Regions from separate parts of the Geodermatophilus sp. CPCC 205506 genome, predicted to be linked through region 1. Evidence: riboswitches for the same ligand, from Rfam matches in the RefSeq annotation. Region 1 holds a riboswitch; each other region holds the start of a gene.
What was found. Region 1 has a riboswitch for cyclic di-AMP ahead of MY520_RS08540 (C40 family peptidase). Riboswitches for the same ligand answer to the same signal wherever they lie in the genome.

Region 1 (4,207 bases):
CGTTCCTGCGTCGCCCAGAAGTCGTCGAGCCGCTGGGTGATGGGAGTGCTCGCGCCGACCGTCGCGGCGACGTCGGTCCGCAGGGACACCGGTGGCGGCGCCGCCACCGTCGGCAGGTCCAGCTGCGGCACGGTCATGGCCACGACCGTCGCGGTCGCGACCGGTGTCGTCCCGTACCGGTTCCGCCCGACGAGCTGGATCCGCCGGCTGGTGTCGATCTGCACGAGCGCCTCACCGCACGACGGGTGACCGCCGCGGCCGTCGACGACGACGTCCCGGCAGTTCTGGAAGCACCACGTCACGCTGACCTGCGAACCCGGGCGCACGATGGTGTGGCTCACCGACAGCGCCTGCAGGACGGGGGCCTGCTGTGCCGGGCCCTCCACGTCGAGCGGCGCGCCGTGCCGACAGACGACGGGCGAAGGAGCCGGGGGCGGGCCGGATGGTCGATCGGTGCGCTGCCGGGCCTCGGCCTCGCGCCAGTCCCGCAACCAGCGATCGGTCCAGGGGAGTGGCGGAGCGTCCTGCGTCGCCCGGCGGGCTGCTCCACCGCTGCGTCGGGGTGAGCTGCTGGGCACGCGCCACAGGCGTGCCCGGAGCCAGGCGAGCAGCAGCAGCAGCATGAACGACCACAGGAAGGCATCGGCAAGGTCCTTGAGGAAGCCCGCGACCCGATCGGGGTCGAGGTCGCCGCTCCACTCGGTGTTGTTGCTCAGCGCGACGAATGCACCGAGGAGCATCACCACGGCCCAGCCGACGACCAGCGGATCCCGCCGCAGCGGCTCGTGGAACATGTTCCCCCCGACGCGTGGGCCGAGGCCCCGCTCTTGTTCTCGAAACCACAGGCTCCGGAACGCGATCGGCTCGAAGTCCTGACACTTGTTACCAAGATCAACGTGCCGCCGCAGGAGGCGCTCACCCGTAGGGGCCAGACGGCGAAGCCGTGGACTCCGCGGGCGGCTCCCTCATCCGGAGGAGGCGAGCAGCGGACTCCCTGCTCACCGGCAGGTAGCGCCCCCACCCTGTCCCCGTGGCCGGACGCCGTCCCCTCCTGGACCACCGGCTCCGCCGGGGTCTCGCTGCGCTGTGCGCGTCCGGGGTGGTCCTCGGCGGCCTCGCCAGCTGCACGACCCCGATGGTGACCGCGGCGGCGGACAGCCACGTCGCCACCGACGGCAAGACGGCCGCCGCGACCGACGTCCCGGAGGCGACCGGGCCCTCCGCGAAGGCCGAACTCCGGACGATCGACGCGGCGCCGGTGCTGGCCGGCGTCGAGGCCGCAGCGGCGGGCGCCGGCGGAACCGTCTCGGTCGTCGTCCTGGACGCCGACGGGGACCGGCTGCTCGCCAGCGCGGACGCCGGCCGGCCGGTCTCCACCGCGTCGCTGGTGAAACTGCTCGTGGTCACCCGGCTGCTGGCGCTCGACGAGAGCGGTGCCCTGACCCTGCCCGACGAGGACGTCGCCCTGGCCGAGCGGGCGATCGTGGGGTCGGACGACGCCGCGATGAGCCGGCTGTGGGACCGGTACGACGGGCCCGGGCTGGTCACCGACGTCGCCGCGGTACTGGGGCTCACCGCCACCGCGCCGCCGTCGATCCCGGGTCAGTGGGGCCAGGCGACGACGAGCGCCACGGATCTCGCCGCCGTCCTCGCGGCGCGCGGGCAGCTGCTCGACCCCGGGGACGCCGACCGGCTCCTGGGCTGGCTGCGGTCGACCTCGGCGACGGCCGCCGACGGCTTCGACCAGCGGTTCGGCCTGCTCTCGAGCGGCACCGGCGCCACGGGGCCGGTGGCGGCCAAGCAGGGCTGGATGTGCTGCGTCGACGGGCGCCGGCAGCTGCACTCGGCGGGCGAGCTCGCCGACGGGCGGGTGGTCGTCCTCCTCGGCGACTTCCCGAGCTCGACGTCGTGGGCACGCGCGCGCGACTCGCTCGACGCCGCGGCTGCCGCCGTCCTCAGCGGGATCGGCTGACCGCCGCGGTGCCCCGGCCGTCAGCAGACGGCCGGGGCACCGCGAGGCGTCAGGCGACCCGGCGGGCGCCCGAGTAGCTCGGCATCGAGTCGAGGTTCACCACGGCGACCGGCTTGCTGGCGGTCGAGGCGTGCACCATCTGGCCGTTGCCGATGTACATGCCCACGTGCGAGACCGGGCTGTAGAAGAACACCAGGTCACCGGGCCGGAGGTCCGACTTCGCCACCGGGGCGCCGAAGCCCGCCTGCGCCCGCGAGGTGCGCGGGATGGAGATCCCCGCCGCCTTGTAGGCGAAGCTCGTCAGCCCCGAGCAGTCGAAGGAGTTCGGGCCGGTCGCGCCGTACACGTAGCGGTCGCCCACCTGGGCGAGCGCGGTGTCGACCGCGGCCTGGGCGGCGCCGCTCGAAGCGGCGGCCGGAGCAGCGGCGACGGCAGCGCCCCCACCACCGTCCCCACCGGTGTCAGCCGTTGCCGGCAGGGGGGAGAGCGCGATACCGGCACCGGCGATGACGGCGACGGCGATCCCACGGAACGTGCGACGTGCAGAGGTCGTGCGTGCAGTCGTCATGGACGACGTGTTCTCCTGTTCTCCACGACCGCCTACCGGGTTAGCTGACGGGTTCGGACGGGGGAGTCGCCCGGCGCGACGGATCGCGCTTCACCCCAGTGCTGCGGTGGGTCCCCGGTCCGGGCCTCGGTAGACGACCGACGCCCGGTTCGGCGGTGTCCGGCGGGTGCCGCCACGGGTGGGCGACGAGGGAGCCCGCTGGACCGCGCAGAACGCTAAGAACCCCCGCCGGGCGTCGCCATTCGGGGTCGGTGTCGGATCCGGCGGCCGGGGACGCCGCGGCTCGCCGTCCTCACCAGCGGGGACGACGCAGTGTGAGGAGCCGCCCGGCTCCGTCACCGCTGGTCGGCGGTATCCGTACGTTCTCGTCCCCTGCGGGGTGGCACCACCGACTGTCATCGGCGGACGACGCCCTGCCGCCGGAACCCGGGTGGTTGGCCCGGCCGTTGGGCGGGCACGAAGCAGGTCAACCGAACCGAGGAGGAACCCACATGGCCGGCATGATCCGGAAGCTCGTGGCGTCGGGGATCGCGGCGAAGGTCATCCAGGAGGCCCGCAAACCGCAGAACCAGGCCAAGCTCAAGAAGCTCATCCAGGACTTCCAGCAGAAGCAGCAGAAGGGCGGCGGCGGCAAGGGCATGGGCCGCGGCACCGGGCGCTACTGATCTGCTGGCGCAGCGGCCCCCACCCGAGCCCGGGTGGGGGCCGCTGCCGCGTACGGGGCACGCGCCCGCGTGCCGGCCCAGACCGAGTCCGAGGAGTCCCATGACCGTCATCGCCGTCGTCGGTGCCACCGGACAGCAGGGCGGCGCCGTCGCCCGCGCCCTGCTGGACGCCGGTGCCCGCGTGCGCGCCCTCGTCCGCGACCCCGCCAAGGCCCGGGACCTCGCCGACCGGGGCGCCGAGCTCGTCCGCGCCGAGCTGGCCGACCCCGACAGCCTGCGGACGGCGTTCTCCGGCGCGCAGCGGGTGTTCGCCATGACCACCCCGTTCGGCGCCGGCGGGCCCGAGGCGGAGGAGCGCCAGGGGATCGCGCTCGTCGACGCGGCCGCGGACGCCGGCGTGGAGCACGTCGTGCTCAACTCCGTCGGCGGCGCCGAGCGCTCGACCGGCATCCCGCACTTCGAGAGCAAGCGCCGCGTCGAGGAGCACCTGGCCGCGTCGGGGCTGCCGGCGACCGTCGTCCGGCCGGTCTTCTTCATGGAGAACCTGGGCTGGATGGCGGCGGTGCAGGACGGCGAGGTCGTCGTCCGGATGCCGCTGCCGGCGGGCGTGCCGCTGCAGATGATCGCCGTCGCCGACATCGGCACGGTCTCCGCCGACGTCCTCCTCGACCCCGGCCGGGTGCCCGGCGGCAGCATCGAGATCGCCGGTGACGAGCGGACCGGCGAGCAGATCGCCGCCGCCTTCGGCGAGCGGGCCGGCCGGCCCGGCCGCTACGAGGCGGTGCCGCTCGACGGCCTGGACGACGACGCGCGCGCCATGTTCACCTGGCTCGCCCACCCGCCCGCCTACCGCGGCGACATCGAGGCCACCCGCGCGCTGGCGCCCGGCCTGCTGGACCTCCCGGGCTGGCTGGCGACCGGCTGGTCGCCTCGGGAGTGAGCGCGCCGGCCGCCGCGCCGCCGGATAGGCGGCGGCCGGGCACGTGTCCTGCGGGAGCTCGT
Region 2 (4,207 bases), on a different contig from region 1:
GGGCCAGCGTTCGGACCGGCCTGTTCGGCACGAAGGAGGCCTTCGTCCCCCTGGCGCAGGCGGAGCTCGCGGGCGAGGACCTCCGCGTGCCCTTCGACAAGGACCGGGTCAAGAACGCCCCGCACGTCGACGTCGCCTCGGGGCACCTCTCGGCCACCGAGGAGTCGGAGCTGTACCGCCACTACGGCATCGGCGACACCGGCACGCCCGCGGCCGGGGGCCGGGACGTCGACGGTGACGGCGTGGTCGACCACCCGGTCGGCCACGACACCTCCGGCCCGACCACGGACGACGCGATGACCCGTTCCGAGGAGCGGCTCACCGTCGGCACGCGCACCGAGGAGGTCGGCCGCGCCCGGCTGCGCAAGTACGTCGTCACCGAGAACGTGACCGAGACCGTGCCGGTCTCCCGCGAGGAGGTCCGGGTCGAGCGCGAGCCGATCACCGAGGGCAACGTCGGCAACGCCATGGACGGCCCCGCCATCAGCGAGGAGGAGCACGAGGTCACCCTCCACGCCGAGCGCCCGGTCGTGGCGAAGGAGGCCGTGCCGGTCGAGCGGGTGCGCCTGGACACCGAGACCGTGACCGAGCAGCAGACGGTGAGCGAGCAGGTGCGCGAGGAGCGGATCGAGGCGGACGGCGTCGAGGAGACCCGCCGCCACTGACCGACCCTCGGGGCCGGGTGGCAGCACACCCCACCCGGCCCCCCGGTGCACGACCTCCCGCTCCCACCCCTCCCAGGAGACCCATGTCCACCACTGACCACGGCGCGTCGGCCACGCGCGGCCCGGCGCGCAACGCCGTCGACGCCCAGCACGACCGCTTCGGCGGCATCAAGTGGGGCGCGGCCTTCTTCGGCTGGCTGTCCGCCAACGGCCTCGCCGTCCTGCTCGTCGCGCTGCTCTCTGCCGCAGGCGTCGCCCTCGGCCTCACCCAGGGCATCCCCAGCACCGAGGAGGCCACCCAGCAGGCCGACACCATCGGCATCGCCGGCGGCATCGCACTGCTGGTGGTCCTCTTCCTCGCGTACCTCGCCGGCGGCTACGTGGCCGGCCGCATGGCCCGGTTCGACGGCGTCCGGCAGGGGATCGCAGTCTGGGTCATCGGACTCCTGGTCGTGATCGCCCTGTCGGTCGCCGGGGTCGTGCTCGGGTCGGAGTACAACGTGCTGCAGCAGTTGAACCTGCCGCGGATCCCGATCGACGAGGGAACGGCCACCACGGCGGGGATCATCGCCCTCGTGGCGGTCCTGCTCGCCACGCTGCTCGGTGCGGTCCTCGGCGGACGGCTCGGCACCCGGTACCACCGCAGGGTCGACCGGGCCGGCTTCGACGCCGCCTGACCCGGCTGGTCCCGCGACGACGGAGGGCCCCGCACCGACTGATCGGTGCGGGGCCCTCCGTCATGCGGTCGGGCTCAGCAGGAGCCGCCGAGGTCGATGCCGTGGGCGCTGAGCCACGGCATCGGGTTCACCCGGTTCTCGTACAGACCGCCCTGGTGCACCTCGAAGTGCAGGTGGGGTCCGGTGGACTGGCCCTTGTTGCCGACCTCGGCGATCTGCTGCCCGGCGGTGACCACCTGGCCGGCGCTGACGAAGAACCGGTTCACGTGGCCGTAGAGGGTGATCTGACCGTCGCCGTGCTGGACGTAGACCGCCTGGCCGAAGCCGCTGGCCGGGCCGGCCTGCAGGACGACGCCGCCCTCGGGGACGTAGATCGGGGTGCCGATAGGGGCGGCGATGTCGACGCCCTGGTGCATGGTGCCCCAGCGCGCGCCGTAGCAGGAGGTGAGGCGCCCGGAGGTCGGCATGCCGGACGTCGTGGCGGCGCTGGCGAGGGTCTGCGCCTGCGCCTGGCGCTCGCCCCAGGCGGCGCCCGGGTCGGCGGCACCCTGGGCGGCCAGCATCCGCTCACCGGCCTGGCGGAGCTCCTCCTCGAGGCGGGCCTTCTCGGCGGCGCGGGCGTCGAACTCGGCCTGCGCCTCGGCGAGGTGGGTGTTCGCCGCCGCCTCGGCCTGGTCGGCGGCGCGGGCGAGCTCGTCGAGCCGGACGACGGCGGCCTGCGCGGCACGGTCGGCGTCGGCGACCCGCTGCTCGACGGAGAGGAACTCGGCCAGCCGGTCGGACCGGTGGTCGCCGATGACCTCCATGGTGGCGGCCTGCTGCAGCAGCTCGGTGGGGCTCTCGGCGTCGAGCAGCAGCTCGACGTCGCCGTAGCGCTGGTCGCCGCCCATGTAGGCCTGGCGGCTGAGGTCGGCGATGGCCTCCTCGGCACCGGCGACCGCGGCCCGGGCCTCGGCCAGCTCGGCCGCGGTGGCCTCGGCCTCGGCCTGGCCGGCGGCGAGCTCGGCACGGGCGACGAGGGCGGCGTCGGCGGCGGCCTCGGCCTCGACCGTCATGCGCTGCAGCTGCTCCTCGGCGGCCTTGACCTCGCCCTCGATGCGGGCGACGTCAGCCGCGAGTTGCTCCTGCTCGGAGGCTGCGGGGGTGACGGGGGCGGCGACGGCCGCGGGCGCGCCGACCAGGAGGCCGGCGAGGACGGCGCCGACGACGAGGGCCCGGCGCGGAGAGCGCAGGCGACGGCGGACGGAGGTCGGTCGGTCGAGCTCGGTGTGCAGGCGGTGCAGGGTCGCCAAGGCGACGGTTCTCCCATCCTCGCGGCCGCCTACCGAGTTAGCTGACGGGTTCGGGCCGGACGGCGCCCTACCCGCCTGCGCCCCGTGCGCAGGCAGGACTCACCCCAGTGGAACGGTGGGTCCCCGGTCCCCCCTCGATCCCCGGAGGGACGTCGGGCGGTTCGGCGGGGCCCGGCCGAGGCCCCCCGGTTGTCGGGAGGCGGAGCCCGGCTGGGCCGTCAGGAAAGCTACTACGCGTGAGGGCCACCGGTCACGATCGGGTAACACACACGGTGCGCCTCCTTGCCCGAAGGGGTGAGGATCGACTACGTGCGGTCACAGCCTGACTGCTGACGGGTGATCACGGTGCCACACCCGTCACTCCTGCCGGGACCGCACCACCCACCTGCCCCGACACGGGTGGCGGAGCCCGGCGGAAGGGAGGAGGCTGCGCGGCCGCGTCGTCACCGACAGTGCGCGTCGGCACCCCCCGGTGAGATCCCGGACACGTCTGGCCGCCACGCCCGGGCGAGCGGCCCGACTCCGGTCGCCGGCGAGTGGACCCGGAGCCGACCGCCTAGGGTCGGCGACAGCGCCCCGGGGACGATCGCCCGGGCCCCGGATCGCGGAAGGCGTGTGTGACTGCCCGGAGGAAGGTCGCGGCCGGGATCGGCGCGCTGGCGGTCGGAGCCGCCGTCGTCGCCGTCGCCGGGTACGTGCCGCCGAACGAGCGCGACCGGGCCGGCGCCGCGGCCGGCGACCTGGCGGGTGCGATCGTCGGTGCGGGAGCGAGCAGCCAGCAGGCGGCCATGCAGGGCTGGACCGCGGGCTACTCCGCCGTCCAGCCGGGGGTGACCGTCGACTACGACCCGGTCGGCTCCGGCGGCGGGCGGGAACAGTTCCTGACCGGCGGCATCGACTTCGCGGGGTCGGACGCCGCACTGGACGACGAGGAGCTCGCCGAGGCCGCGGCCCGCTGCGGCCCCGCGGGGGTGTTCGAGCTGCCCAACTACATCTCGCCGATCGCCGTCGTCCACACCGCTCCGGGCCTCGACGAGCTCGCCCTCTCCCCCACCACGCTGGCGGCCGTCTTCGCCGGGCGGATCACCCGCTGGGACGACCCGGCCATCGCCGCCGACAACCCGGGCGCACCGCTGCCCGACCTGGCCGTGACGCCGGTTCACCGCAGCGACGAGTCCGGCACCACGGAGAACTTCACCGAGTACCTGGCGGCCACGGGCGGGGACGCCTGGCCGCACGAGCCCGACGGCGAGTGGCCGGTGGCCGGCGGGGAGGCCGCCCAGGGCAACTCCGGCGTCGTGGCCGCGGTGCGCAGCGGCGTCGGCACCATCGGGTACGCGGACCTCTCCCAGGCCGGTGACCTCGGCGTCGCGCGGATCGGGGTCGGCGAGGAGTTCGTCGCCCCCTCCCCCGAGGCCGCCGCCGCCGTGGTGGAGAACGCCTCCCGCCTGGAGGGCCGCGGCGAGTTCTCCTTCGCCGTCGAGCTCGACCGCACCACGACCGAGGCCGGCCGGTACCCCATCGTCCTGGTCAGCTACCACCTCGGCTGCGTCGAGTACGCCGACGCGCGGAC
Region 3 (4,207 bases), on a different contig from region 1:
ACCGGCTGCAGGTGACGGCGGACTTCACCCTGGACGACGCCGCGTCGGTCGCCGGCTACCTGGCCGACCTCGGGGTGAGCCACGCCTACACCTCTCCCCTGTTGCGCGCGGCCGCCGGCAGCACGCACGGCTACGACACCGTCGACCACGCGCACGTCGACGAGTCGCGGGGCGGGCAGGCCGGCTTGGACCGGCTGGTCGCCGCGCTGCACGCGCAGGGGCTGGGCCTCGTGCTCGACCTGGTGCCCAACCACATGGGCGTGGCCGATCCGGCCGAGGCGCCGTGGTGGTGGGACGTGCTGCGGCACGGCCGGGACAGCGCGCACGCCGGCGCGTTCGACATCGACTGGGACTTCGGCGGCGGCAGGGTGCGGCTGCCGGTGCTGGGCTCGGCGGACGACGTCGAGAAGCTGGAGGTGGTGGACGGGGAGCTGCGGTACTACGACAACCGCTTCCCGATCGCGCCGGGCACCGGGCAGGGCACCCCGCAGGAGGTGCACGCCCGCCAGCACTACGAGCTGGTCGACTGGCGGCGGGCCGACGCCGACCTGAACTACCGGCGGTTCTTCGCGATCAACACCCTCGCCGGGCTGCGCGTGGAGGACCCGGAGGTGTTCGCCGCGACCCATGAGCTGGTCCTGCGGCTGGTCGAGGTCGGCGCCGTCGACGGCCTGCGGATCGACCACCCCGACGGCCTGGCCGACCCCAAGGGCTACCTCGACCGGCTGGCCGAGGCCTCGGGCGGGCGCTGGACCGTGGTGGAGAAGATCCTCGAGCCCGGGGAGGACCTGCCGGAGAGCTGGTCGACGGCCGGGACGACGGGCTACGACGCGCTGGCCGAGGTGGACGACGTGCTCGTCGACCCGGCCGGCGAGGCGGCGCTGACCGCGCTGGACACCGAGCTGTCCGGCGCGCCGGTGGACTATGCGCGGTTGGTGCACGACTGCAAGCGCGAGGTGACCGACGGGATCCTCGGCTCGGAGGTGGCCCGCCTGGTGCGGGTCATCGGCGAGTTGCCCGGCATCGACGTCGCGCAGCAGACCGAGGCGCTGGCCGAGCTGCTGGCGGGCTTCCCCGTCTACCGCACCTACCTGCCCGACGGCCGCGAGCACCTCGACGCGACCGTGGCCGCGGTCCGGGAGCGCCGTCCCGACCTCACCGACGCCGTGGACGCACTGCACACGGTGCTGTCGCAGGCGGGGACCGAGGCCGCCACCCGCTTCGAGCAGACCAGCGGTCCGGTGATGGCCAAGGGCGTCGAGGACAGCGCCTACTACCGCTGGGCGCGGTTCGTCGCGCTCAACGAGGTGGGCGGCGACCCGGCGCGCTTCGGCAGCACGGTCGAGGAGTTCCACGAGGCGCAGCAGCGCCGCCTGGCGCGCAGGCCCGAGTCGATGACCGCGCTGTCGACGCACGACACCAAGCGCAGCGAGGACGTGCGCGCCCGGCTGGCGGTGCTCGCCGAGCTGCCCACCGAGTGGGCGCAGCTGGTGCGACAGCTGCTCTCCCGGCACCCGCTGGCCGACCGACCGCTGGCCCACCTGGTGTGGCAGAACCTGGTCGGGGCCTGGCCGCTGTCCCGCGAGCGGGCGCACGCCTACGTGGAGAAGGCCGCCCGCGAGGCGGGGACGTCGACGACGTGGACCGACCCGGCCGAGGAGTTCGAGAACCGGCTGCACGCGCTGGTCGACGCCGCGTTCGACGACGAGCAGACGAACGGCGCGATCGAGGACCTCGTCGCCCGGATCGCGCCCTTCGGGAGGTCCAACTCTCTGGCGCAGAAGCTCCTGCAGCTCACCATCCCCGGCGTCCCGGACGTCTACCAGGGCACCGAGCTGTGGGACCTCTCCCTCGTCGACCCGGACAACCGCCGTCCGGTCGACTACGAGCTGCGCCGCCGGCTGCTGGCCCGGCTGGACGGCGGCGAGGTGCCCGCGGTCGACGAGAGCGGCGCGGCCAAGCTGCTCGTGGTCTCCCGCACGCTGCGGGCCCGCCGCGAGCACCCGGAGTGGTTCGCCGGCTACCAACCGGTGGCGGCGACCGGCGCGACGGCGGGGCACGTGGTCGCCTTCGACCGCGGGGGTGCGGTGACGGTGGCCACCCGGCTGCCGGTCGGGCTGGCCGGCGCCGGCGGCTGGGGCGACACCGCGCTGCAGCTGCCGAACGGCGCCTGGCGGGACCTGCTCACCGGAGACTGCTTCGTCTCCGACGCCGCCGGGATGCCGGTGCGCGACGTGTTGGGGCGGCTGCCGGTCGCCCTGCTGGTCCGCGACTGAAAGTGAGGGGCCTGGGACGGTGCGCCGTCCCCGGCCCGGCCTGTCGCGCCACGCCGGGGTGACACGCCGGGTGCCGCGGAGTCGCTCGATGGCCTCCGCCTACCGTCCCCCGGGTGCCCGGCCGACCGGCCGGGCACGGCGCCGTCCCGCCCAACCCCGTCCGGCGGCGTCCTGACCACAGCACAACCGTGGACGGGGGTGGGGGAACCACATTCGACGCCACGTGCGTCTCGGGGTGAAGCCGCGTTCCGCGGCCGGGCACCGATCGTCCGAACCCGACAGCTCACCCCGCAGGCGGTCGATCGGAGGATCCCCTTGTCCCAGCACGATCGTTCCTGCCTGCCTGCCCGCGGTCTGCGCCGCGGTGCCGTCGTCCTCACCGGCGCGGCGGCCCTCTCCCTCGGCGCCCTCGCCGGCCCGGCGCTTGCCGCCGGCCCCAACAACTGGGACGCCGTCGCCCAGTGCGAGTCCGGCGGCAACTGGAGCATCAACACCGGCAACGGCTACTACGGCGGCCTGCAGTTCAGCCCCGGCACCTGGGCGGCCTACGGCGGCACCGCGTACGCGGCCCGCGCCGACCTCGCCTCCAAGGAGCAGCAGATCGCCGTCGCCGAGCGCACGCTCGACGGCCAGGGCCCCGGCGCCTGGCCGACCTGCGGGAAGGGCCTCGACCCGGCCGCGCCCGAGTGGGGCGCCCCGGCCCCCGCGGCCGCCCCCGCACCCGCCGCGGCGTCCGCCGGGACCTACGTGGTCAAGCCCGGCGACACGCTCGGCAAGATCGCCGCCGCGCACGGCACCCCCGGTGGGTGGCAGGCGCTGTACGAGAAGAACAGGAACGTGCTGAGCAGCCCGCACGTCCTCCAGGTCGGCCAGACGCTCGTGCTCTGACGCCGGTGTCCGGGATCCGGGGCGCCGCCGTCGGCGGCGTCCCGGAGCCCGGTGGGTGAGCGCCGCGCAGGTCACGATTGGCCTCCGGTCGGACGGGCATGTTCTGGCCGCCGGTCCCCCGGCCGATCCGTCCCACCCCGCCTGGAGGCCCCCGCATGTCCGCACCCGTCGACTTCTCCGTCTGGGCACCGCTGCCGAAGCGGGTCCGGCTCCAGGTCGACGGCACGGTGCACGAGATGCACCGCGGCGACGGCGGCTGGTGGCGCGCCGAGGTCGAGGCCGGGCCGGAGGCGGACTACGGCTTCCTGCTGGACGACGACGACACGCCTTGGCCGGATCCGCGCTCGCGGCGCCAGCCGAACGGCGTGCACGGACTCTCCCGCCGCTTCGACCCGGCGGCGTACCGCTGGGTCGACCGGGCGTGGACCGGGCGGCCGCTCGCCGGCGGCGTGGTCTACGAGCTGCACGTCGGCACGTTCACCCCCGAGGGCACCCTCGACGCCGCCGTCGGCCGACTGGACCACCTCGTGGAGCTCGGCATCGACTTCGTCGAACTGCTCCCGGTCAACGGCTTCAACGGCACGCACAACTGGGGCTACGACGGCGTCCTCTGGTACGCGGTGCAGGAGGAGTACGGCGGCCCGGCGGCCTACCAGCGCTTCGTCGACGCCTGCCACCAACGCGGCCTGGCCGTGATCCAGGACGTCGTCTACAACCACCTCGGTCCGTCGGGGAACTACCTGCCGCTGTTCTTCCCGGTCTTCGCCGAGGGCGGCGCCACCACGTGGGGCAACTCGGTCAACCTGTCGGGGCCGGACTCCGACGAGGTGCGCCGCTACATCGTCGACAACGCCCTCATGTGGCTGCGCGACATGCACGTCGACGGGCTGCGCCTGGACGCCGTCCACGCGCTGGTCGACGAGCGGGCCACCCACGTGCTGGAGGAGATGGCGCAGGAGGTCGACCGGCTGTCGGTCGCCGAGGGCCGCCCACTGACGCTGATCGCCGAGAGCGACCTCAACGACCCGCGCCTGGTCACCCCG

Region 2: it holds a riboswitch for cyclic di-AMP, as region 1 does, so the genes downstream of both, MY520_RS04695 (M23 family metallopeptidase) here and MY520_RS08540 (C40 family peptidase) in region 1, are expected to answer to the same signal.
Region 3: it holds a riboswitch for cyclic di-AMP, as region 1 does, so the genes downstream of both, MY520_RS10950 (transglycosylase family protein) here and MY520_RS08540 (C40 family peptidase) in region 1, are expected to answer to the same signal.

The regions. Positions count from the first base shown of each region.
Region 1 covers NZ_JALPKP010000011.1:67,472-71,678, forward strand. Annotated here, with positions in the region: gene MY520_RS08530 (hypothetical protein) at 1-794, opposite strand, end outside; gene MY520_RS08535 (serine hydrolase) at 1,031-1,972, shown strand; gene MY520_RS08540 (C40 family peptidase) at 2,022-2,540, opposite strand; cyclic di-AMP (ydaO/yuaA leader) riboswitch at 2,554-2,705, opposite strand; gene MY520_RS08545 (hypothetical protein) at 3,032-3,205, shown strand; gene MY520_RS08550 (NmrA/HSCARG family protein) at 3,306-4,145, shown strand.
Region 2 covers NZ_JALPKP010000005.1:131,746-135,952, forward strand. Annotated here, with positions in the region: gene MY520_RS04685 (DUF2382 domain-containing protein) at 1-665, shown strand, start outside; gene MY520_RS04690 (hypothetical protein) at 749-1,342, shown strand; gene MY520_RS04695 (M23 family metallopeptidase) at 1,417-2,634, opposite strand; cyclic di-AMP (ydaO/yuaA leader) riboswitch at 2,666-2,762, opposite strand; gene pstS (phosphate ABC transporter substrate-binding protein PstS) at 3,252-4,207, shown strand, end outside.
Region 3 covers NZ_JALPKP010000015.1:86,194-90,400, reverse strand. Annotated here, with positions in the region: gene treY (malto-oligosyltrehalose synthase) at 1-2,276, shown strand, start outside; cyclic di-AMP (ydaO/yuaA leader) riboswitch at 2,446-2,589, shown strand; gene MY520_RS10950 (transglycosylase family protein) at 2,592-3,164, shown strand; gene treZ (malto-oligosyltrehalose trehalohydrolase) at 3,320-4,207, shown strand, end outside.